Regions from separate parts of the Janthinobacterium foliorum genome, predicted to be linked through region 1. Evidence: predicted binding sites of a transcription regulator. Region 1 holds the regulator's gene; each other region holds the start of a gene.

Evidence for each region. The regulator sigma-54, encoded in region 1, starts transcription at its own class of promoters, with help from an activator protein. The targets are predictions, from matches to a motif close to TGGCANGNAANCTGCTTT.
Region 2: the regulator sigma-54 is predicted to act here: its motif matches at 2,702-2,719, upstream of adh (aldehyde dehydrogenase).
Region 3: the regulator sigma-54 is predicted to act here: its motif matches at 3,218-3,235, upstream of glnA (type I glutamate--ammonia ligase).
Region 4: the regulator sigma-54 is predicted to act here: its motif matches at 2,062-2,079, upstream of ACZ92H_RS07150 (EDSAP-1 family PEP-CTERM protein).

The regions. Positions count from the first base shown of each region.
Region 1 covers NZ_CDXDQE010000014.1:113,377-119,265, forward strand. The annotation lists gene rapZ (RNase adapter RapZ) at 1-820, shown strand, start outside; gene ACZ92H_RS24060 (enoyl-CoA hydratase/isomerase family protein) at 817-1,908, opposite strand; gene hpf (ribosome hibernation-promoting factor, HPF/YfiA family) at 2,064-2,423, opposite strand; gene ACZ92H_RS24070 (RNA polymerase factor sigma-54) at 2,494-3,972, opposite strand; gene lptB (LPS export ABC transporter ATP-binding protein) at 3,977-4,732, opposite strand; gene lptA (lipopolysaccharide transport periplasmic protein LptA) at 4,732-5,313, opposite strand; gene lptC (LPS export ABC transporter periplasmic protein LptC) at 5,339-5,889, opposite strand, start outside.
Region 2 covers NZ_CDXDQE010000025.1:10,357-16,245, forward strand. The annotation lists gene ACZ92H_RS28960 (methanol/ethanol family PQQ-dependent dehydrogenase) at 1-1,325, opposite strand, end outside; gene ACZ92H_RS28965 (high-potential iron-sulfur protein) at 1,596-1,916, shown strand; gene pedF (cytochrome c-550 PedF) at 1,985-2,494, opposite strand; gene adh (aldehyde dehydrogenase) at 2,808-4,328, shown strand; gene ACZ92H_RS28980 (DUF779 domain-containing protein) at 4,338-4,721, shown strand; gene ACZ92H_RS28985 (porin) at 5,007-5,889, shown strand, end outside.
Region 3 covers NZ_CDXDQE010000013.1:88,312-94,200, forward strand. The annotation lists gene glnL (nitrogen regulation protein NR(II)) at 1-1,030, opposite strand, end outside; gene ACZ92H_RS23005 (DUF4124 domain-containing protein) at 1,035-1,520, opposite strand; gene glnA (type I glutamate--ammonia ligase) at 1,704-3,119, opposite strand; gene ACZ92H_RS23015 (rhodanese-like domain-containing protein) at 3,506-3,967, shown strand; gene ACZ92H_RS23020 (TAXI family TRAP transporter solute-binding subunit) at 4,067-5,413, opposite strand; gene ACZ92H_RS23025 (glutathione S-transferase family protein) at 5,544-5,889, shown strand, end outside.
Region 4 covers NZ_CDXDQE010000002.1:605,600-611,488, reverse strand. The annotation lists gene ACZ92H_RS07155 (EDSAP-1 family PEP-CTERM protein) at 1-862, opposite strand, end outside; gene ACZ92H_RS07150 (EDSAP-1 family PEP-CTERM protein) at 1,005-1,988, opposite strand; gene ACZ92H_RS07145 (nucleotide disphospho-sugar-binding domain-containing protein) at 2,178-3,386, opposite strand; gene ACZ92H_RS07140 (hypothetical protein) at 3,563-3,736, shown strand; gene ACZ92H_RS07135 (hypothetical protein) at 3,980-4,117, shown strand; gene ACZ92H_RS07130 (hypothetical protein) at 4,247-4,615, shown strand; gene ACZ92H_RS07125 (acyl-CoA thioesterase) at 4,699-5,157, shown strand; gene ACZ92H_RS07120 (DEAD/DEAH box helicase) at 5,242-5,889, opposite strand, start outside.

The DNA of each region.
Region 1 (5,889 bases):
CGTCGCACTCAATGTGCTGGAAGATACCGGCTACTACTGCGTCGACAACCTCCCGCCAGGCTTGCTGCCCAGCCTGGTGCAAACCCTGCTCGATGAAGGCGCGCCGCAACTGGCCGTCGCCGTCGATGCGCGCAGCGCCGAATCGCTGGCCAATTTGCCGCACAATGTGGCGCTGCTGCGCGACCAGGGGCACGATGTCAAAGTCATGTTCCTGACGGCCACCACGCATGCGCTGGTGGCGCGTTTTTCGGAGACGCGGCGCAGCCATCCGCTGTCGCATGAATTGCGTCCGAACCAGAATCCGGCCAGCCGCCGCACCCTGATCGAGTGCATTTCGGAAGAGCGCGAACGCCTGTCGGCCATCGAACAGCTGGGCCATGTGATCGATACCTCGGAGCTGAGCGCCAACAAGCTGCGCAGCTGGATCAAGGATATCGTCGCCTCCGAGCGCGCGCCGCTGACCCTGTTCTTCGAATCGTTCGCCTTCAAGCTGGGCGTGCCGCTCGACGCCGATTTCGTCTTCGATGTAAGGGCCTTGCCCAATCCCTATTACGACCTGGCGCTGCGCCCGCTCGACGGACGCGACGCCCCCGTGATCGCCTTCCTCGATGCCCAGCCCAGCGCGCTGGAAATGCTGGCCGACATCCGCGCCTTCATCGAAAAATGGTTGCCATCATTCAAGTCCGACAACCGCAGCTACCTGACGGTGGCGCTCGGCTGCACGGGCGGCCAGCACCGGTCCGTGTACATGGCAGAACGGCTGACGCAGTATTTCAGCGCCAACGAAAGAGTCGTGCTGCGCCACCGCGAACGGGCTTAGGGCCTATCCAGGTCGCGCAGCGGGTGCGCCTGTGCCGGCCAGACGGGCGCAAAGAAGCGCGCCACCATGGCTGCGTCGACCTCGTCCAGGCTGGCGGGATTCCAGCGCGGCGCATTGTCCTTGTCGACCACCAGCGCGCGCACGCCTTCGAGCACTTCGCCATGTTCGAAATTGTGGCGCACCACAGTGCGTTCCATGCGCAGGCAATCGGCCACGCCCAGATGCGCGCCGCGCCGCAGCAGCTCCTGCGTCACCGACATCATCAGCGGCGAGCGCAAGCGCATGGCCGCCAGCGCCTTGCCGGCAAACGCGCTGTCGTCCTGCGCCAGCGAGGCCATGATGGCGGCCACGTTGCCGGCGCCGAAGTGGCGGTCCAGCGCCGTGCGCGCCGCGGCCAGCGCGGAATCGCCCGCCTGCGCCTGGAACGGGGCCGCCAGGGCCTTGATGGCGACGGGCAAGGCTTCGCCCTGCGTCGTCTCGAACAGGGCCAGCAGCGCGGGCATCTGCGCTTCAGGCAGGTACACGTCGGCCAGGCCCGTGTACAAGGCATCGGCCGCGCCGATGGTCAAACCCGTCAAGCCCAGGTACAAGCCCAGCTGGCCCGCCAGGCGGGACAGGAAATAACTGCCGCCCACGTCGGGAAACAGGCCGATATTGACTTCCGGCATGGCCATGCGCGTGCGGCCCGTCACGATGCGCAGCTGGTTGCCGGGACCGGCTTGCGCCACGCCCATGCCGCCGCCCATCACCACGCCATCCATGATGGCGATATACGGTTTTGGATAGAAATGAATTAAATGATTTAATGCATATTCTTCAGTAAAAAAATCTTCCAGCAGTGCGCTGCCGCCTTGCGGCGTAGACAAGCCCGCATCGTAAAAGAAGCGGATGTCGCCGCCCGCACACAGGGCCTTGTCGCTGCTGGAGCGGATCACCACGGCGTCTACCTGCGGATCGTCGCGCCAGGCCAGCAGGGTGGCGCTGAGGGCCCGCACCATCTCCAGCGACAGGGAATTCAAGGCTTTCGGGCGGTCCAGCACGATGTGGCCGGTACGGTTGCGGATGGCAGTCTGGACGAAGTCGCTCATGGCAGGATGGAAAGTAGTGGGCATGGCAACATTCTAGCGCCTTCGGGTGCAATATTGCGTTCCCGTGGCCCTGCCCGACGCGGGCGACGGGCGCAAAAAAGGGCGCGGTAGGCGCGCCCTTAGTTGATCACAACCGGTTGACAGTGGCAGGCCGTTTAGACGGCGGCGACTTCTTCATCCGAGTTGTCTGGCAGATGCTTGATCGCCTCTTTACCGTGCCCTTGCACTTTGGTTTTGTACTTCATCACTTGCCGGTCCAGCTTGTCGATCAGGGTATCGATCGCGGCATACAGGTCTTGCGCCAGGCTTTCCACGTAGACGGTCTTGCCGCTCAGACGCAGGTTGACTTCGGCCTTTTGACGTTTTTCTTTCTCTTTGAGGTTGTCGACGGTCAGAATCACGGCAATATCGATGACTTGATCGAAATGACGCTTCACACGCTCCAGTTTCGCTTGTACGTATTCACGGATGGCTGGTGTCACTTCAAGATGATGTCCGCTGATGGTGAGATTCATACACACTCCTAAAGATGATTCGGGTTCGTGCGGTCCATCGTATCCGGCCCGCAGAGGAACCGAAAAAAACTTACAAACACTTACGCAGACTCACTGGCGGAATTTTCAATGCTTCCCGGTATTTGGCAACAGTACGTCGCGCAATCACCATGCCTTGTTCCCCCAGCATGTCCGCAATCTTACTGTCGGATAAAGGATTTTTAGGGTCTTCAGCTCCTGTCAGTTGCACGATCAATGCCCGTATCGCCGTCGATGACGCTTCGCCCCCCGCTTCGGTGGCGACATGGCTACCAAAGAAATATTTCAACTCGAACATGCCGTGCGGGGTCAGCATGTACTTTTGAGTTGTTACCCGCGAGATAGTACTCTCGTGTAAACCCAGTGTATCAGCTATTTCACGGAGCACAAGGGGACGCATGGCAACGGCCCCATGCGAGAAAAAATTCTTTTGTCGTTCTACTATCGCCTGTGCCACGCGCAGGATGGTGTCGAAGCGCTGGCGCATGTTTTTGATCAGCCACTTGGCTTCCTGCAACTGTGCGCCCATGGCCCCTTCGCCCTTGCCCTGCTTCAACAAATTGGCGTACATGGCGTTGACGCGCAGGCGCGGCATGACGTCGTTGTTCAGCGTCACCTGCCAGCCACTGCGCGCGCGCTTGACGACGACGTCGGGCACCACGTAATCGGACACGTCCGAGGCAAACACGGCGCCCGGATGCGGGTTGCACAGGCGGATCACCGTCTGCGCCTCGCGCAAGTCTTCGTCGTCGCAATCGAGGGCTTTTTTCAGCTTGTTGAAATCGCGCTGGGCAAACCAGGCCAGGTGTTTTTCCACGATGACGAGGGCCATGCGGCGCGTCACCATGGCGATGTGCGGCAAACGCCTGATCTGCAGCGCCAGGCACTCGGACGCGTTGCGCGCGCCCACGCCGGGCGGGTCGAAGCTTTGCAGCAGGGACAAGGCCGTGCGCAGCTCGTCGGCATCGATCTCCAGCTCTTCCGGCAGGCGCGCCAGGATGTCGTCGAGCGGCTCTTCCAGGTAGCCATTGTCGTCGAGCGCATCGATGATCAGTTCGACGAGCGCGCGGTCGCGCAATTCCAGCACCGTCACGCGCATCTGTTCCATCAGGTGCTCGCGCAGGGTGCAGTGGTGGGCTTCCAGCTGCGGACGCGAATCCTCGTCGTCGGGCGCCTTGCCGCGGCTCGCCTCGCTCCAGTCGCTGTCGGCGCCATCCATGGCGGCCGGGGCGTCGCCGCCCTCGCCGTCAAACGTCTCGGCTTCGGCCGGCGCCACCGGCGCGTCCTGGCCCGGCGGCTGGGGCGGCGCTTCGGCCGGTGCCGCCGTGGAACTGAGGGCGCCATCGGAAAGCAGCCGCAGCGAACGGTCGAGCGGATCGTCGAGCCGTTCGAGCAGGGGATTGTCCGTCAACAGTTGCTCGAGTTCCTGGTGCAATTCCAGGGTAGACAATTGCAACAGGCGTATCGATTGCTGCAACTGAGGCGTCAGTGCCAGGTGCTGCGAGGTGCGCAGCTGCAATGATTGTTTCATTGGCTCACATACGGAAGTGTTCGCCCAGATAGACCCGGCGTACCGACTCGTTCGCGATGATGTCGTCGGGGCGTCCCGACGCCAGCACCGAGCCCTGGTTGATGATGTAGGCACGGTCGCAGATACCCAGCGTCTCGCGCACATTATGATCGGTGATCAGCACGCCGATATTGCGCTCCTTCAAGAAGCGCACGATGCGCTGGATCTCGATCACGGCAATCGGATCGACGCCGGCGAACGGTTCGTCGAGCAGCACGAAGCGCGGGTCGGTGGCCAGCGCGCGGGCGATTTCCACGCGGCGGCGTTCGCCACCGGACAGGGACAGCGCCTGGTTCTCGCGCAGCTTTTCAATCTGCAAGTCGGCCAGCAGCTTGTCCAGGCGCTCTTCGATCTCGGCCTTCTTCAGGGGACGCCCTTCGACGGTCTGGATTTCCAGCACGGCGCGGATATTGTCTTCCACCGTCAGCTTGCGGAACACGGACGCTTCCTGCGGCAGGTAGGACAGGCCCATCTGCGCGCGGCGGTGGATCGGCAGGCTGGAAATGTCCACGCCGCTGATATCGATGGTGCCGCCGTCGGACGGCACCAGGCCGACGATCATGTAGAACGAGGTGGTCTTGCCGGCGCCGTTGGGGCCCAGCAGGCCCACCACTTCGCCGCATTCGACTTGCAGCGACACATCATGCACGACTTGCCGCTTGCCATAGGTTTTCTGCAGCCCGCGAACGATCAGGGTGCTGCCGCAACGTGTATTTTCCATTATTTCTTTCCTGGCGCAGGCGTCGCTGGCGCCTTCTCCGCCGCTGGGGCCTTGGTCTTCGGCTGGATCACCATGCGCACGCTGCCGGCGCCCGGGGTGCTGGTGCCGCTGTCGGAGTTTTCCATCGTAAACACTTCCTTGCGGCTGTCATACGAAATGAAGGCGCCGTTGGCCACGTCCGTCGGTTTCGTGCCTTCCAGGCGCGTCAGCTTGGCCTTGGAAAACAGTTTCACCACTTCCGTCTTGTTGTCGTATTCCACGCGCTCCGCTTCGCCTTCCACCCACAGGTCGCCCGCGCCATCGCGCTTCTGGCGGAACGTGGCCAGCTTGCCCGGATCGGCCCAGAAGGTGATGAACTGGTAGCCCTGCGGATCTTCCGTGATCAGGGCCCGGCCCGCCTTCATGGTCAAGGTGCCTTTCACCAGCACCACGTCGCCCGTCAGGGTGCGCGTCTGCTTGACGTCATCGACCTGGCCGCGCTGGGCCGTGATGACGGCTTCCTTCTCGGAATCGGCCTTTTCGGCATGCGCCGTGCCCATGACGGCCAGCGAAAATAGGGTCAGCAGCAAGATGTTTTTCATATTATGGTTTCCTTGTTTCATTCTGTCATTTGGCCGCGGCACCTGGCCGTGGTTTCGGCGGCAGCACGATGCGCAGGGCATTGTGCACTTCCACCACGCCGGTCGCGTTATTCGCCTTCATGCCCACGCCATGGATGCGCGAGGCGCCCGTCAGGATGTCGACAGGGACATCCGTTTCCATCCGTTCTTCATCCGGGTATACCGTCAGCGCTTCCGTCTTCAGGGTCAGGTTCTGCGCCTTCGGACTGGCCACGCGGTCGACCACGACCTGGCGGTGCAGCTGCAGCCGGGTATTGTTCTGGTCGATATGCGCCAGTTCCGCGTTCATGTTCATCGGCGGCATGTCGGGCGTCAGCTTGCGCACGAACGGCTGGTCGATATCGGACGAATCGTCAAGCGGGTAATGCGTGAGCTTGGTGCCCGACACGATATAGCTGGGCTTGCCCGTCAAGTCCATGCGCACCAGGCTGAAATTGGTAATGAAATAGTCGGGCTCGTTCACACTCTTGCTGGCATTGATATCCTGGGCATTCTTGTTCATCACCTCGAGCAGCCAAAAGCTGCCCAGCGCGACGA
Region 2 (5,889 bases), on a different contig from region 1:
AGGAAAGGCGGCGAGACGAAGACGGCCTTGCCCTTGTCGGCGCCCGCTTCCGGCAGCGGCGGACGCTTGCCGTTTTCCACGGGGCGGCCCGTCTTCAGGTCGATGCTCTTGGCCCAGTTGATACCGTCGACAAAAGGCCAGGCGTTGATCAGGGACGTCGGCTTGTTCGGATAGCCGGCGCCCGTCGCCAGCTTGGTGCGGTCGGTAACGTAAAAGAAGCCGTTGCGGTCCGCATGCGCGCTGGCCTTGACCAGTTTGCCCGTCTTGGCATCCTTGTAGTCGAACAGCACCACCGAGTTATTCCCGGAAAAATCCCAGGCGTCGTTCGGCGTGTGCTGGTAAAAGCCTTTCAGCTCGCCCGTGCTGGCGTCCACATACGCCTGGCCCGAGGTGAACAGGCTGTCCCAGTTGCGCGGATCGTCGCCTTCCTTGGTGCGTTCCCAGGTATTCCATGGCGCGGGGTTGCCGGCGCCGATGATGATGGTGTTGGTTTCCGGGTCGTACGAGGCCGTCTGCCACGGCGCGCCGCCACCGTGTTCCCACGCTTCGCGCAGCTTGCCGTCCTTGTCGCGCGGCCAGCTGGGCGCCTTGGCGTCGCCCGTCGGCGTGCTCGGTTTGCCGTCGGCGCGGCCGATGTGGCCTTCGACCAGCGGCCGCGCCCATACTTCCGCGCCCGTTTCCGGATCGCGCGCGAACAGCCAGCCCTGGGCGCCGAATTCATCGCCCGAGTTGCCGTGGATGAGCAGCACGCGGCCGCCTTTTTCGCGGATGATGAACGGCGCGCCCGTCATGGTGTAGCCCAGTTTCTGGTCGCCGAATTTTTCATTCCACACGACCTTGCCCGTGTTTTTGTTCAGGGCGACGATGCGCGCGTCCAGGGTGCCAAAGTAAATCTTGTCGCCATAGATGGCGGGGCCGCGGTTGACCACGTCGCAGCAGGGGCGGATATCGTCGGGCAGCCGGTGTTCATAGGCCCACAGCTGCTTGCCTGTCTTGGAGTCGAGCGCGTAGATGCGCGAATACGAGGCCGTGACATAGATCACGCCATCGTGCACCAGCGCCTGCGCTTCCTGGCCGCGCTGTTTTTCGCCGCCGAACGAGAACGTCCAGGCGGGCACGATCTGTTCGACGTTTTTCGTGTTGATCTTCCTGGCCAGGCTGTGGCGCTGCGCCTTCAGGCCCAGGCCGTAGCTGAGCACCTGGCTGGTGCCCTTGTCGGCATTGGCGATATCGTCCCAGCTCACCTTGCTATCGCCCGCCGAGGCGGTATTGGCGATCAGTGCAAGGATGGCAAAAGCGATTGGACGTGGAAATACTGGCTGCATGCTGGTCTCCCTTTTATAAGTATTGTCATGGTGGTCTGCGACGTGGTCGCTGTGGATAGTTCAGCAACATGCGTGCCAGCCTTTTCTGGCTGCGTCGATGGCACCGTGTGCGCCGTCCTGCCACAGTCGCCCATGCCGCCTTGTCCTGTTTTGCAACAGTGCGACGCTGCCTGTTCCGGCGCGCGCGTCCTGGCACAGGGGTTGCTGAGGGATCTGGCTGGAAGGCCGACGCTGCCTTTGCCATTACTCAATATTCATAAGGAGACCACCATGCATGCTGCACCACGCCGCCACTTCATTTGCCAATTGCTCGCCATCGGCGGCATGGGCGCCGCCTCGCGGGCCGGCGCCCAAGCGGCGCCTCCCAAAGTCGATGAAGACAGCGACCAGGCCAGGGCACTCGGCTACCGCCACGACACCACCAGGGTCGATACGAAAAAATATCCGCAGCATGCCGCGGCGCAGCGCTGCAACAACTGTTCCTTTTATCAGGGCAAGAAGGACGATGCCTGGGCCGGCTGCGCCATGTTCGGCCGCAAGCAGATCGCCGGGCCGGGCTGGTGCATGGCGTGGGCCAAGGCGCCGGGATAACGTTGTCTGAGCCGCAATGCAAAAGGCGCTGCCAAGCGGCAGCGCCTTTTGCATGGTCGCGCCGTCAATTACAGCGTCTGCTCGCGCCGCGTTTCCAGATAAGCCTTTACCGCCCAGATGGCCTCCTGGTTGAAGACCCCCTCGAACGGCGGCATGTAGACGGCGCCATTGCGGGCGCGGCCATGGCGCACGGTATCGAGCACATATTGATCGATCTCTTGCGCGCAAGCATCTTTTTTCTTCGCATCGGTGAGTGCGGCGCAGTCATTGTCGAGCTTGCGCAAGTCCGGCGCCATGCCGCCCGACACGGCTTCCAGCCCGTGGCAGCGCGCGCAGTTCTGCGTGTAGGCGGCGCTGCCGATGCGGATCGCCTCGGCATTCTGGCGGTAGGGGTTTTCCGTGCGCCACTCGGGACCCAGTTGTGGCAGTGTGGATGTATCGACGGCCTGGGGCGTCATGTTGCCGTGCGCCCAGACGGCCGCGGCCGCCAGCATGCAGGCGAGGCCGCCGGCGGCAAGGCGCAAGCCGCGCAGGCCTCGGGTGCGTCGGTTCGTGGTGGCAGGAAGGCGTGGTGTCATGGTGGTCTCCGTTCTGGTTATGCGCGTAGTCGCGTCCATGACAGGGTTAGCAAGCGGTATGCCAATCGATCTGCCGTCGCAGGCCGGGTGCCGCAACCTGTTTCACTGTTCAGTAACGGAACAACTGGCGCTGCCGGCTGATCCCATTTGACGCAGCGCGCAGGGCGGCGGGCTGCCAGTGGTACCGTGTCGTTGTGCTTTGCCTGCTGGCACGGCATTTGCAAAACAAGAGATCAGGATCACCTGACACATCCCCAAGGGCCGCTTCGCGGCGGCTTTCATCGAAGCTCATACCAACGAGAAAGAGGACGACATGAATCTGGCAGACATCAGCAAACTGGGCGTAGCCAATCCCTTCAAACAACGCTACGACAACTATATCGGCGGCAAATTCGTCGCCCCTGTCAAAGGTGAATACTTCGGCAACATCACGCCGATCACGGGCCAGGTCTTTTGCGAAGTGGCGCGCTCCACGGCGGAGGACGTGGAGCTGGCGCTCGATGCCGCCCATGCCGCCAAGGAAGCATGGGGCAAGACTTCGCAGACGGAGCGGGCCAATATCCTCAACAAGATTGCCGACCGCATGGAAGCGAACCTGGCCCTGATCGCCACGGCCGAGACCATCGACAACGGCAAGCCGATCCGCGAAACCACGGCGGCCGACATCCCGCTGGCGATCGACCATTTCCGCTACTTTGCCGGCTGCATCCGCGCGCAGGAAGGCTCCGTCGCGCAGATCGACTCGGAAACCTATGCATATCACTTCCACGAGCCCCTGGGCGTGGTGGGCCAGATCATTCCGTGGAATTTCCCCATCCTGATGGCCGTCTGGAAGCTGGCGCCCGCGCTGGCGGCCGGCAATTGCGTGGTGCTCAAGCCGGCCGAGCAGACCCCCGCCTCGATCATGGTGCTGATCGAATTGATCGGCGACCTGCTGCCGCCCGGCGTGCTCAATATCGTCAATGGCTATGGTCTGGAGGCGGGCAAACCGCTGGCGTCGAACAAGCGCATCGCCAAGATCGCGTTCACGGGCGAAACGGGCACGGGCCGCTTGATCATGCAGTACGCGGCGCAGAACCTGATTCCCGTCACCCTGGAATTGGGCGGCAAGTCGCCGAACATCTTCTTTGCCGACGTGATGGATGCCGACGACGCTTTCTTCGACAAGTGCCTGGAAGGCTTCGCCATGTTCGCGCTGAACCAGGGCGAGGTGTGCACCTGCCCGTCGCGCGTGCTGATTCAGGAATCGATCTACGAGGCGTTCATCGCGCGCGCCCTCGAGCGCGTGGCGAAGATCAAGCAGGGCAACCCGCTCGATGCCTCCACCATGCTGGGCGCGCAGGCGTCGCAGGAGCAGCTGGAAAAAATCCTCTCGTATATCGACATCGGCAAGCAGGAAGGTGCGCAAGTGCTGGCCGGCGGCGAACGCAATGTGCAGAGCGGCGACATGAAGGACGGCTATTACGTGCGTCCGACGGTCTTCAAGGGCGACAACAGCATGCGCATCTTCCAGGAAGAAATTTTCGGTCCGGTGGTATCCGTGACCACCTTCAAGGACGAAGCCGATGCGCTGCGCATCGCCAACGATACCTTGTACGGCCTGGGCGCCGGCCTGTGGACGCGCGACGGTTCGCGCGCCTTCCGCGTGGGACGCGCCATCCAGGCGGGCCGCGTGTGGACCAATTGCTACCACCTGTACCCGGCCCACGCCGCGTTCGGCGGCTACAAGCAGTCGGGCATCGGCCGTGAAAACCACAAGATGATGCTGGACCACTATCAGCAGACGAAGAACCTGCTGGTATCGTACAGCCCCAACGCGCTGGGCTTCTTCTAAGGAGCGGTGATGAACAACGCCATTGAACGGGTGACGGCCACGCCGGCAGCACTCGACATGCTGGCCACCTTGCGGCAGAAACATGGTCCGCTGATGTTCTTCCAGTCGGGCGGCTGCTGCGATGGCAGTGCGCCCATGTGCTACGCGGCGGGGGAATTTGACATTTCCGACTCCGACGTCTACCTGGGCAATCTGAATGGCACGCCGTTCTACATGGGCCTGGAGCAGTTCGCCTACTGGGAGCATACGCAGCTGATCATCGACGTGGTCGATGGCAATGGCGGCATGTTTTCGCTCGATAACGGCACGGGCCGGCGCTTCCTCACCAGGTCGCGCCTGTTTACCGACGCGGAACTGGCGCAATTGCAGCATCCGCCGTCGAAGCAGCTATAGCTTGTTGTTGCCTGGGTCCGCAAGTGCGCGGGCGTTGTCTCCTCGCCCGCGCGGACGGGGGTTTAGCTGACGGCTACGGCCGTCAGTTTTTTTTTGCGCGCCCGCTTTTACCGCTGCGCGCAGAATCGGAACAGTGCTTGTGACAGCGCTGGTCCGATTCTGCACAGCTGTCTTTTCGCCTCTCCCTCTCTCCCTCTGTGGCGCGGCGGGCATGCAAATTGCCACTGTCATGTCGACATCACGCGCGATGCTCGATCCGATAAAAAAACAATCAGGGAGATGGGGATGAAAAAACTATGCATGCTGGGCGCGCTGGCCATGGCCGCTCACGCGGCACACGCCGTCGATTTCAAGGCCGGTGACTGGACGGTTACGCTGGGCGGTATCGTCAACGCGTATTACACGCACGTCTCGTGCAGCGGCGACGCCGTGGGCGGGCTGGCGCTGGGCGGCAATGCGCTGGGCTGCGGCGGCGAAAGCAAGCGCACCACCATCGGCAATGGCTTGCTGCTCAATGGCCTGGTGACGTCGGCCACTTCGAAGCAGGGCGACTACGATATCAAGGCGCTCATCGGCATGTACAACGCCACCGCCACCGACAGCGCCATTTCCGCCAACAGCGGCATCGACGTGCGCCAGGCGTATTTCACGTTCGGCAATGCGCGCATGGGCACCGTCAAGCTGGGGCGCGACAACGGCATCTTCGGCGCCTCGGCCATCTTCGGCGACATGACACTGATCGGCGCCGGCGCACCGGTGCAAGCGACCCAGCGGGGCCGCGTCACCCTGGGCCATATCGGCGCCGGCTACAGCTACGTGGGCTATTACGGACAGATCGCCTACAGCGCGCCGAAGTCGCTGTTCGGCGACAGCGGCATCGGCTTCGATGCGGCCCTCGTCAGCCCGGTGGCCGATACGCCCATCGTTGCGGCGCCCGCTTATTCGTCGACATCGAGCCCGCAGGTGCAGGCGCAACTGAGCTATGCGGCCGATGGTTTCAAGTCCTGGCTGGGAGCGAAGACGCAAAAGTTCGACGCCGTCGCCGCCGGCACGCGCGGCTTCACGATGCGCGCCGTGGAGGTGGGCGCTTCCTGCCAAGCCGGCAACGCGGGTGTCATCGCCAATATCCAGAGCGGCAAGGGACTGGGCGTCCTGTCGGATGCAGACC
Region 3 (5,889 bases), on a different contig from region 1:
TCACGCCCAGGTGCTGTTGCACGAAGGTTTGCGCCAAGGTCAGCCCCAAACCACTGCCGCCTTCCCTGCCCGACACCAGCGGGTAGAAAATCCGGTCGCGGATCTGCGGTGCGATGCCCGGTCCATTGTCAATGATATGCAAGTCTAATGCCAGGTTGTAGCGGACCTTGGCCAGGGTCACCTGGCGCGCCACGCGCGTCTTGAAAATCAGCTCCGCGTCGCCCGCCTCGATGCGCTCGGCCAGCGCTTGCGCCGCGTTGTGCGCGATATTCAGCACGGTCTGTATCAGCTGTTCCTTGTCGCCGCGGAACTCGGGAATCGAGGCGTCGTAATCGCGCGAAATGGTCAGGCCGCTGGGAAACTCCGCCAGGATCAGGCTGCGCACGCGCTCGCACACTTCGTGGATATTCACGTCGCCCACGATGTGCGGGCGGCGGTGCGGCGCCAGCAGGCGGTCGACCAGGGTCTGCAGCCGGTCCGCTTCCTTGATGATGACTTGCGTGTATTCGCGCAGTTCGCTCAGGTGCAGGGCCGGCAATTCCAGCTCCAGCAGCTGCGCCGCGCCACGGATGCCGCCCAGCGGATTCTTGATTTCATGCGCCAGGTTGCGGATCAGCTCCTTGTTGACCTGACTCTGGTCGAGGATGCGCTCCTCGCGGTCGAGTTTTAATTGCTGCACGTTTTCGCGCAGCTCGATCAGCACGCTGTCGGGCGGCGCGTCGAGCGCGCTGATGATGCTGTGCACGCGCAGCGGCTCGCGCCCCAGGCGTTCCAGGCTCAGGTCCTGGCGCAAGTCGGAAAATTTATGTTCGAGCGCCTGCGCGCAGATGCCGGCCAGTTCCTCGGGATTCAGGAACAGGGCCGTCAGCTTTTGCCGCGACAGGGCCTTCAATGAGCTTTCCAGCAGGTTTTCCGCCGCCGCGTTGGCATAGCCGATGCGGCCATCGCCGTCGAGCAGGATGACGGCCGAGGCGAGTAAATCAAGGCCGGCCAGGTGGGCCGGGCGGCTGGCGTGGGTATCTAGGGTCATGTGCTTACCGAATATTCGCGATCTCGCGTTTCAGGGCCTCGACGTTCTGCTGTGTCCGGCTGATGTTGTCCTTCAACTGCGCCACTCTTTCCTGGTACTTGGCGTAGTTGCGCTCGTTTCCCTGGCGTTCAGGCTGGCCTGCATTGAATTCCAGCCGCTGCGCCGCCAGCTTCTGCTCTTCGCTGCGCAATTCATCCTGCAAGATCTGTCTGCGGTCCAGGTCGCGCGCCCGCTGCTCGGCGCCATCGACCCTGGGAAACGCGCCGGCGGCCGGCGCCGGCGTCCCCGCCGCCTGCATGGCGGGCCGGGCGGCGGGGACGCCGGCCAATGGCGCCGTCCTGCGCGGCGGTTCCGTCATGGCGCCGGGCAAGTCCAGCAGCTGGCAGTGCGCGCCGGCGCGCTTGTCCGTGTACGTCTTGTGTCCCTGCGCATCGGCGCAGACATACAGCTGCCCATGCGCCTGCGCTGCCGCGCCCAGCAATCCTGCCATCAGCGCCATTCTGTATTGCTTTGTCAAATTCAACTCCTGCCGGCTCATGCCGCATCGATCCTGGGCCGACTATACAACACCGCGCTGGCGCCGCCTTGGGCCGCGGCATAAAAAAACGCGGGCAAGACCATCGCCTCACCCGCGTTTTTTATTCACTACCGGCACGTTGCCGGCATGGCGCCATTACAGCGAGTAGTACATGTCGAACTCGGCAGGATGCGTGGTCATGCGCATGCGCTGCACGTCCTGCATTTTCAGTTCCAGGTAAGCATCGATCATGGAATCACTGAAGACGCCGCCGCGGGTCAGGAATTCGCGGTCCTTGTCCAGCGCTTCCAGTGCTTCTTCCAGCGAAGCGCACACGGTCGGGATCAGCGCGTCTTCTTCCGGCGGCAGATGGTACAGATCTTTCGAGGCGGCTTCGCCCGGATGGATCTTGTTGGCAACGCCGTCCAGGCCGGCCATCAGCAGCGCGGCGAAGCACAGGTACGGGTTCGCCAGCGGATCCGGGAAGCGCGCTTCGACGCGGCGTCCTTTTGGATTGGCCACGTGCGGAATACGGATCGAGGCGGAACGGTTTTTCGCCGAGTACGCCAGTTTCACCGGAGCTTCGTAGCCTGGCACCAGGCGCTTGTACGAGTTGGTGCCCGGGTTGGTGATGGCGTTCAGTGCCTTGGCGTGCTTGATGATGCCGCCGATGTAGTACAGGGCGAAATCGGACAGGCCGGCATAGCCGTCGCCAGCGAACAGGTTCTTGCCATCTTTCCATACGGATTGATGCACGTGCATGCCCGAACCGTTGTCGCCAACGATCGGTTTCGGCATGAAGGTGGCCGTCTTGCCATAGCTGTGCGCCACGTTCCACACGACGTATTTCAGGTTTTGCGTCCAGTCGGCGCGCTCGACCAGGGTCGAGAACTTGGTGCCGATCTCATTCTGGCCGGCGCCAGCCACTTCGTGATGATGTACCTCAACCGGGATGCCCAGGGACTCCAGGATCAGGCACATTTCCGAACGCATGTCCTGGAAGCTGTCCACTGGTGGCACGGGGAAATAGCCGCCCTTGACGGTCGGACGGTGGCCGCTGTTGCCGCCTTCGATGTCCTTGCCGGTCGACCACGAACCTTCGTCCGAACCGATCTTGACGAAGCAGCCCGACATGTCGATCTTCCAGCGCACGCTGTCGAAGATGAAGAATTCAGGCTCAGGGCCGAAGTAGGCGGTGTCGCCCATGCCCGACGATTTCAGGTAGGCTTCGGCGCGTTTCGCGATCGAGCGCGGGTCGCGGTCGTAGCCCTTGCCGTCCGACGGCTCGATCACGTCGCACTGCATGAACAGGGTCGTTTCTTCCATGAACGGGTCGATATTGGCCGTGTTTGGATCCGGCAGCAAGATCATGTCGGAGGCTTCAATGCCTTTCCAGCCAGCGATCGAGGAGCCATCGAAGGCGTGGCCCGACTCAAATTTGTCCATATCGAAGTGCGACACGGGAACCGTCACGTGCTGCTCTTTGCCACGGGTATCGGCAAAGCGGAAATCAACGAATTTGACTTCGTTCTCTTCTACCATCTTCAAGACTTCTGCGGCTGTCATTGCCATGCGTATCTCCTAAATGAATGTGGGGTGAGCCGACCTTAGTGCGTCTGGGCTGATGAAGCGAAGCAAACATTGCGTGCCACCAAAACTCAATAAGGATCATAGCAGATTCCATGCCAGCTCCAGGAGGCTGGCCGCAGCGGCGCAAAAATCGCGGCCATCCCAGTGCAAGGTTTCCAGCCCATCATGTTGACTCCGCGTTTGCGCCACATCAAGAATGCACTATACAAGTGCGAAAAACGAATAACGCACCATTATCGTGCATTTCGACGGATTTTCTTCAAAATGCCTTCTTATGGTGCATCGGGCCGGCGTCACGCAATCCCGCTTGCGGGGCGCCGGCGGCGCACTATAATCGACCACACCTTTTCACTTTCATCGAGGATGCCATGACCACCGCCGCCGATATCCTGACCACCGCCCGCAGCCGCGCCAACGAGGCCATGCCGTATGCCGGCGCCGTGACGCCGCAGGAAGCCTACGACCTGCTGCAGCTGGACGCCCGCGTGAAACTGATCGACGTGCGCACCAATGCCGAGCGCGACTGGGTCGGCCGCGTCGACATCGCCGATACCCAGCATGGCGCGGTGCAATGGGCCACCTATCCGGGCGGCGTGCCGAATCCCGATTTCGTCCAGCAACTGGCCAGCCAGGCCGGCAAGGATGACATCCTGCTGTTCCTGTGCCGTTCCGGCGTGCGCTCGCGCCATGCGGCCAAGCTGGCGACCGAGCACGGCTATGCCAACTGTTTCGACATCCTCGAAGGCTTCGAGGGCGACAAGGATGCCGACGGCCACCGCAAGCAGGTGGGCGGCTGGTGCAAGGCGGGCTTGCCGTGGCTGGGCGCCTGACGCTGGCTGCCTGACTATCTGAACCGGGTTTGATCTGGCGGGCCGCCGCACTGGTGGGCCGCAAGCTGTCGATCACCCTCGTTGAGGCGGGTTAAGCGCTCAGGCCGGCTCGCCTGCTTCAGGATGCTCGCCCATCAGGGTCAATATGCGCTTGCGCACGAAATTGATGTGGCTGCGCAAGCCATACAGGCCGTCCGCAAACGACAGGGGAATCGAGATCTGGTTGACCATTTCCTCGATCTGGTCCAGGCGTTTCAGTTGCTCCGCATACACGTGCGTGCGCTGCTCTTCCGGCACGTCTTCCAGCGCCTGCTCCACCGTGCGCAGCTGGCCGTACCAGCGGTACACGCGCGAGCGGATGCGCCACACGTACAAGGGCGGCACCACGCGCGACAGGGGCAGGATCAAGGCGCCCAAGGCCACCACCAGCACCCACATGCGGTCAAAGAAATTCGCCAGCCAGAAACTCATGTAGCGCTGCAGCACGGGCGCGCCATCCTTGTAGAATTTCAGCGCTTCCGGCGCCACGGGAATTTCCGTGTAGCGGGCGGACGGGAATTGCCCCTGCTGCTGGAACCAGCCCGTGCCGCCATGGATGCCGGCCGCCGCCTGCACGAACAGGTCGACCAGGGCGGGATGCAAGTCTTCGCGCGCGACCAGGGTGGCCGTCGGCGCGATCAGGTGGTAATCCTGCGCCGGGATATTGCGTCCCAGGTCGACGATACCGCGTGGCAACACCACGTGGGTGAGGAAAGGCAGGCGCCGCGTATAGGCCTCGGCCTGCGAAAAATCAAACAGCCTGATGCCCGGCGTTTGCAGCAGCATCTGGATCAGCGGCGCCTCCGGTGCCGAGCTGAACACGAGGCCGTCGATGCGCCCTTCCAGCAGCTCCACCGTGGCCGGTGTATTTTGCAAGTCGCTCACCGTCAACTCGTTCGCCTCCACCCCATTCACGGACAGCAACTGCCGGAACAGGCTGGGCACGCCCGTGCCTTCCGGCCCCAGATTGATCTTCAAGCCCTTCAATTGCGTCAGCTCCGTGACGGCCTTGTCTTCGCGCATGAATAGCCAGACGGGTTCCGTAAACAGGCTGCCCAGGGAAATGAGGCCATGGCGCTCCGCATCGGCGTGTTCCGTCGAGCCGCTTTGCACGAAGGCAATATCCGTCGTGCCCGCGTTCAGGCGCTGCAGGTTTTCCTGCGAACCCAGCGATGGCTGCAAGGTCACCTTGATGCCGTGCTTGGCCAGGGTCGCCGCATACTTCTTGCCGAATTCTTCGTAAGCGCTATTGTCCTGCCCCGTCGACAGGCTCACCTGGCGCGGCGGCGCCGGGTCGACCAGCCAGTACGCCAGCGCGCAGAACGCGCCGACCAGCAGCAGGGTGGGGCCGGCGGTGGCGAGGAAATCGCGCACGGAAAAGCGGCTGAACGCGAGGATTTTGGACATGTGGTGGCGCATAGGTTTCATGGGTGGCTACGATGCCAAGAAAACCTCAACTATGCAAGGCACTTTCATGCGCGCGGCGTGGCCAATTCGGCTACAGTGCAGGATCGACCACCTGCCCTTTGGAGCCCGCATGCTGAAAATTCTTGGAAAAGCCGCCTCGATCAATGTCCGCAAGGTCCTGTGGACGTGCGAGGAACTGGACCTGCCCTACGAACGCGAAGACTGGGGCAGCGGCTTTCGCGCCACGGACGATCCCGCCTTCCTGGCCCTGAACCCGAACGCCATGGTGCCCGTGCTGCTCGACGGCGACCTGGTGCTGTGGGAATCGAACACCATTTGCCGCTACCTGTGCGCGCAGGCGGGCCGCGACGACTTGCTGCCAGGCGCGCCCCGCGCCCGCGCGGAAGTGGAAAAATGGATGGACTGGCAAATGGGCGAGCTCAACAACAGCTGGCGCTACGCCTTCATGTCGCTGG
Region 4 (5,889 bases), on a different contig from region 1:
TGTTCAACACCAGGGTGTAGCTGCCGGCCGCCAGGGTGTCGGTGACGGCGCCATATTGGCCGCCGCACGTCGTGCCGATGCCCGTGCCCGTCGGCGCGCCGCAGCCGCTGGGGTCGTAGGTGAACACGCTGCCGCTGGTGAGTGGGGTTTGCGCGTAGCCCGTGTTCAGGCTGGCGTCGTCGGCCAGTTCGGTGCCGCCCAGAATGTTGGAGCCGAGTATGCCATCAGGCGCCCAGTTGAAGACGATCTGGCCATGTTCATCGATGATGCTGAAGGTCAGCGCCATGTTCGTGCTGGCCGCCGAACCCGTGCTGGCGACGGCATCGAGGTACAGCCGCATGAAGGGCAGGGCCTGGAAATTGAAGGCCAGGGTGGCGCCCGGTTCGCCGACGACGAAATTGACGGCCATGGCCGTGTTGGAGCCATTGCGTCCCGACGCGTCGGCGCTGCCGCCGCCCGCCAGGTAAGTTTCCGCCATATTGACCGTGTGCGTGCTGGTCGAGCCGGGAGGGAAGGGGGGGATTTGCGAGGTAACGATCTGCGCATCGCCGCGCGCGTACGAGGCATTGCCGAGGCCTTGTGGCGTGAAATCATTTTGCCCTTTGGTAACGGCGCCCCGCGTCGCTTGCGCTGCGTCGATCTCGTTGCTGCCGCCGTGGATGACGCTGCTGCCGTTCAGGGTGGCGGTGGTGCGCGACAGGTCGATGTTGCTCAGCAAGGTGGTGGAGCCCGAGGGATTGCTGATGACCAGGCCATAGACGCTGGTGTAGGAGTAACCGTAGGCGGCGGCATGGGCGCCGCCGCATGTCAGCAGCATGGACAGCAGCGCCGCTGCGAGACGGGTGCAAGAAAAATGCGTCATGAAATTCCTTTCTCCTGGCGGGTTGGCGCGGCCATCGCACGCTGGCGGACGGTGGCCGCGCTGTAAGGAAAACCGACAGGATGGCAGCATAAAAAAGGCGAGGAAATTCTCCTCGCCTGTGAATACCCCCCTGTTGCCTGCTTCAGTTGATGACCTTGCGGCGACGGGCATAGCCGAGTCCCGCCAGGCCCAGGCCCAGCAAGGCCAGGGTGCCGGGTTCCGGCGTGGCCGCCTGTTTCACCAGATCCACGCTTTCCACCGCGTTCAAGGTCAAGGTGTAGTTGCCCGCCGTCAAAGCATTGCTGACGGCGCTGAAGTTGCTGCCGCAACCCGTGCCCACGCCCGTACCCGTGGGGGTGCCGCAGCCGGAAGGGTCATAGGTGAACAGGTTGCCGCGCGTCAGGAAGTTGGTTGCCAGGCTGGTGTTCAGATTGGCACCATCGGCCGCTTCCGTGCCACCGAAGATGCCGGAGCCGATCACGCCATCGGGCGTCCAGTTGAAGACGGTCGCGCCATTGGCATCGGTGATGGTGAAGGTGACCACCAGGTTGGCCGTCGCCGTGGACAGCTGGCCGACCGTGCTTTGCAGGAAGACTTGCATGAACGGCGAGGCCAGGAAGTCAAAGCTCAGTGTCGCCGTGGGCGAGCCGACGATGAAATCGACGGAAAAGCCCGTCGTCGAACCGTTGCGTCCGGAGGCGTCCGCCGTGCCGGCGGGGCCGTCGAGGTGGGCCTCGGCCACGTTGACGGCCTGCGTGGAAGTGGAGCCGGTGGGGAACGAGGGGAACTGCGTGCTGACGATCTGCGCATCGCCGCGCGAGTAGTTGCCCGACGGGCCTTGCTGCGTGAAGTCGTTCTCGCCCTTGGTGACGGCGCCGACGTTGGCGCGCGGCGCGTCGAGCGAACCGGCGCCGCCGTTGATGACGCTCACGCCATTCAGGGTCGCCGTGCTGCGCGAGATGGTGGTGCTGTTGGCTACCGTGATCTGGCCCGTGGGCACGCCGATTTGCAGGCCGAAGATGTTGTTGTAGGAATAGCCGTAGGCGCCCGCCTGGGCGCTACCGGCCGCGCACAGCATGGCCAGTGCCGCAGCCGCCGGGATCAGTTTCAAATGAGACAGTTTCATTTTGCTTACCTCGTGGTTGAATGGGACAGGAAGTCTTGCCTGAGTCCTGTGGGCAGGTGCTCATGGCCAGTACTAAGCGACTTCCATGCCAACGCATGAGGTGCTTTTAAAATCAAGGACTTGGCGTGCTTTTGTTGACGTAATGCAGGGTTTGCGCGGCATGCTGTAAGAAATGCCGACGCTGGCTGGTCAACGTGCGTTGCCAGGCAGAAGCGGACCCAGCAGAGCGTCGACATGCGCCAGCAAGCGTGGCGCAGGCTGATAGTCGCGCAAGGCGACGGCCAGTTGCCGTGCAGCCAGCCGCGTCTGGCCATCGTCCAGCATGCGCGTGGCGGCGTGGCGCAGGGCGGTTTCCTGGAAGCGGTCGGCGCGCAGCAGCACGCCGGCACCGGCGCCCACGATGCCGTGCATGTTGAGGAACTGGTCGAGATTGCCGGCGATGCCGATCACGGGCACGCCTGCCGTCAGCGCCTGCTGGCTGGTGGGGCTGCCGCCATTGCAAATGACCAGGCTGGCGCGCCGCGCGGCCGCATCGCCGGGCAGGAAGGGGGCGACAAAGGCATTCGGCGGCACGGCATCGACGCGGATGGTGCCCGCCGTGGCGGCCAGCACGGTGACGGGCAGCGGCGCCAGCGCGCGCAGCACGCGCGGCAGCAACTGGCCCTGGCCGGAACTGCCCAGGGTGACGTACACGATGGGCCGCCCACTGCTCAGTTCCGGGCGCTGCCACCAGTCCGGCAAGTCGAGCGGCGGGGCCCAGATGACGGCGCCCAGGTAGTCGTGCGTGGGAGGCATGGCGTGCGGTGGAAACAGCAGCGGAATGTCGGCATACAAGGTGCGGTCGGCATCCGTGTAGGTGCGGCGCAGGTCGCTCCCCAGCGACGGCAGGCCATGGCGGCGGCGCACGCGGTTCAAGGGCACGGCGTGGGAGGCAAAGGCCAGCGGACGGATCAGGCGGAACAGTGGATTGGCCAGCCAGATGGGCAGCACGCCCGTCAGGGGCAGGTCGGGCACCGTGTAATGCTGGCGCACGTAGGGACTCCAGTAGGCATTGCTGACGGTGATGTAGGGAATGCGCTGCAGGCGCGCGCTGACGGAAAGCGACAGGCGGAAGTCGCCGATCACGAGGTCGGGCTGGACGGCTTTGAGCAGACGCAAGTCGTCTTCCACGTAGCCCTGTAAAGTACTTTCCGTGTAGACAGGTTTGCCGCCGGCCAGGGCTTGCAGGAATTGCAGCGAGCTTATGCTGTCGATGCGCCAGCGCCGGAAGGCGATCTGCTTGAAACAAAAGTCGTAGCCGTCGGCGCAGGCGAAATGCACCTCGTACGCCTCCTCGTCCAGGCCTTGCGCCAGACTCAGGGGACGACCGACATGGGCCAAGGTTACGGCCTCGGCCATGAACAGAATCTTTTTACGCGCCATGGGCTCGCGGATGAAGGAGTAGCTGCGGCTCCTGGTGAATGGAGGCTTGCGAAGTTGGAGTGGCAACCGCCCGTTTGGTTCCCGCGGCATCGCGCCACTGGCGGGCGCCAGGATTTGTCCGTATCGGCTACAGTGGGGCAAAGGAGGTCACCATGCAACTCGCATCCCATCACACCCTGCTGCGTGCGCACAGCACGCCCGAACCCGATATTCCGCCGCCACCGGAAGGCGATCCCTTGGCGCCGCCGCCCGAACCGCCGCCGCACATCGATCCCGTGCCGGTCGAGGAGCCAACGCCGCCGTCGCCGCCCGTGAAAATGGCGTGAGCGCCGGATCTGCATGAGTGCTTGCGCGGTGCTGCGGGCCGCGCCGCTGCCGTGCGTGCGCTTTATTTCTGGTCGGAAATGAATAAGCGTGCGGCGGACTCGTCACGCCATATAAACAACAAAAATGCCAATAAATGTTGCCCCTTGGATACAAATCAAAGGCTAACTGCTGTGTGTCATGCGGCCGTCACGATTCTGTTCTTATAATGAGACATCATAAAAATTCTTGTACAGGAGACCATCATGGGCAATTCCTTGCATAACAAAATTTACCTGGGCCGTCGCCCTGTGATCACCAGCAAGAACCTGGTGGCGCTGGCGCTGGCAGGCGCCGTGGCCGGTTGCGGCCTGGCCTGGCTGCTGCTGCGCAGCTACAAATAAGCGCCATCCCGGCGTCATTTCAGCGCGCCGTCCGTGGGGCGGGCGGCGACTGAATCACGTTGCCTGTTGCCGATGCGCAGCGGGGCGCGTACCATGGGGGCCGAACACCTGGCCTTTTATGGAAAAGTAATGAAGAACGAGAAATTAACGACCGATGAATATGACGCGCTGGAGCAAGTTGCACGCGGCATCAAGACCGAGCGCCCCAGCGCTTGCGTTGCCCGCAATGCCAAGCGCCTGTCCGGGCTGAAGCTGCTCAGCTACGCCCGCGATGGCCGTCTGTCCATCACCGAGAAGGCGCAGCAGATGCTGTTCCTGCGCCGCTGCATCATGGGCTTGCGCGCCGTGGCGGCCGATCCGCTGACCAAGCTGGATACGGACGTGGCTTACTTCCTGGGCAAGAAAGCCCACATCGTGGCGCGCGCCGAAGGCGAGGGGCACGACATTTCCGACAAGGGCCGCGACTCGCTGGCCGACATCGATACCCTGGGCCTGTAAGTCCCGCAACCGGCCCCTGGGGCCGGTTTTCACATCCTCCCCTTTTTATTATTTCCCCTTTGGAGAACACTTTGGACAGCGCGATGAACTGGTCGGCCCACGAACTGACGATGACGGTCTTGATGACGCCCGATATGGCCAACTTTTCCGGTAACGTGCACGGCGGCACCATCCTGAAATACCTCGACAGCGTCGCCTATGCCTGCGCCAGCCGCTATTCCGGCAGTTACGTGGTGACCCTGTCGGTGGACCAGGTGATGTTCCTGCAGCCGATCCACGTGGGCGAACTGGTGACGTTCCTCGCCTCGATCAATTACACGGGCACGACGTCGATGGAAGTGGGGATCCGCGTGGTGACGGAAAACATCCAGCAGCGCCTGGTGCGCCACGCGAACAGCTGCTACTTCACCATGGTGGCGGTGGATGCCAACCGCAAGCCGGTGGCCGTGCCGCCGCTGGCGCTGGAGACGCCGGAGCAGCAGGTGCGCTTCGAGCAGGCCAAGCTGCGCAAGCTGTCGCGCCAGAAGGTGTCGAAGAAGTAAATGTGCCGGACATGAAAAAACGGCCACCAGAGCGATCTGGTGGCCGTTTTTCATTGCATGCTTAGAGGCAATGCTAAACCGTGATTAACGGTCGCCGTAGCTGCGGCGTGCGCCGTCGGTGCTGCGCGGGTTGGAACCCTTGTAGCCGCCGCCGGTGCTTGGCGCGCCGTCTTTACGTGGTGCGCCTGGCTTGCTGAACGTGCGTTGGCCTGGTTTCGCGCCGCCGCGGTTGTCGCCTGGTTTCCAGCCGCCTGGACGGGCGCTCGAACGTGGTGCCGATGCCGTTTTCTTTGGCTCGAAACCTTCGATGACATTGACCGGGATCAATTGCTTGGTGAAGCGTTCGATGCGCTTGACGTTCATGCCTTCTGCGTGGTTCACCAGCGAGATGGCCAGGCCATTGCGGCCAGCGCGGCCGGTACGGCCGATGCGGTGGACGTAGTCTTCCGGGAACTTCGGCAGATCGTAGTTGAACACGTGGGTGATCGTTGGCACGTCGATGCCGCGGGCGGCAACGTCGGTGGCAACCAGCACCTTGACCTGGCCGCGGCGCATGCCGTCCAGGGTGCGGTTGCGCGCGCCCTGGTGCATGTCGCCGTGCAGGGCGGCAGCCGAGAAACCGGCGATGTTCAGGCGGTCGGCGATGGTGTCGGCGTCACGCTTGGTGGCGGTGAATACCACAGCCTGGTCCAGCGTTTCGTCGCGCAGCAGGTGGTCCAGCAGGCGATTCTT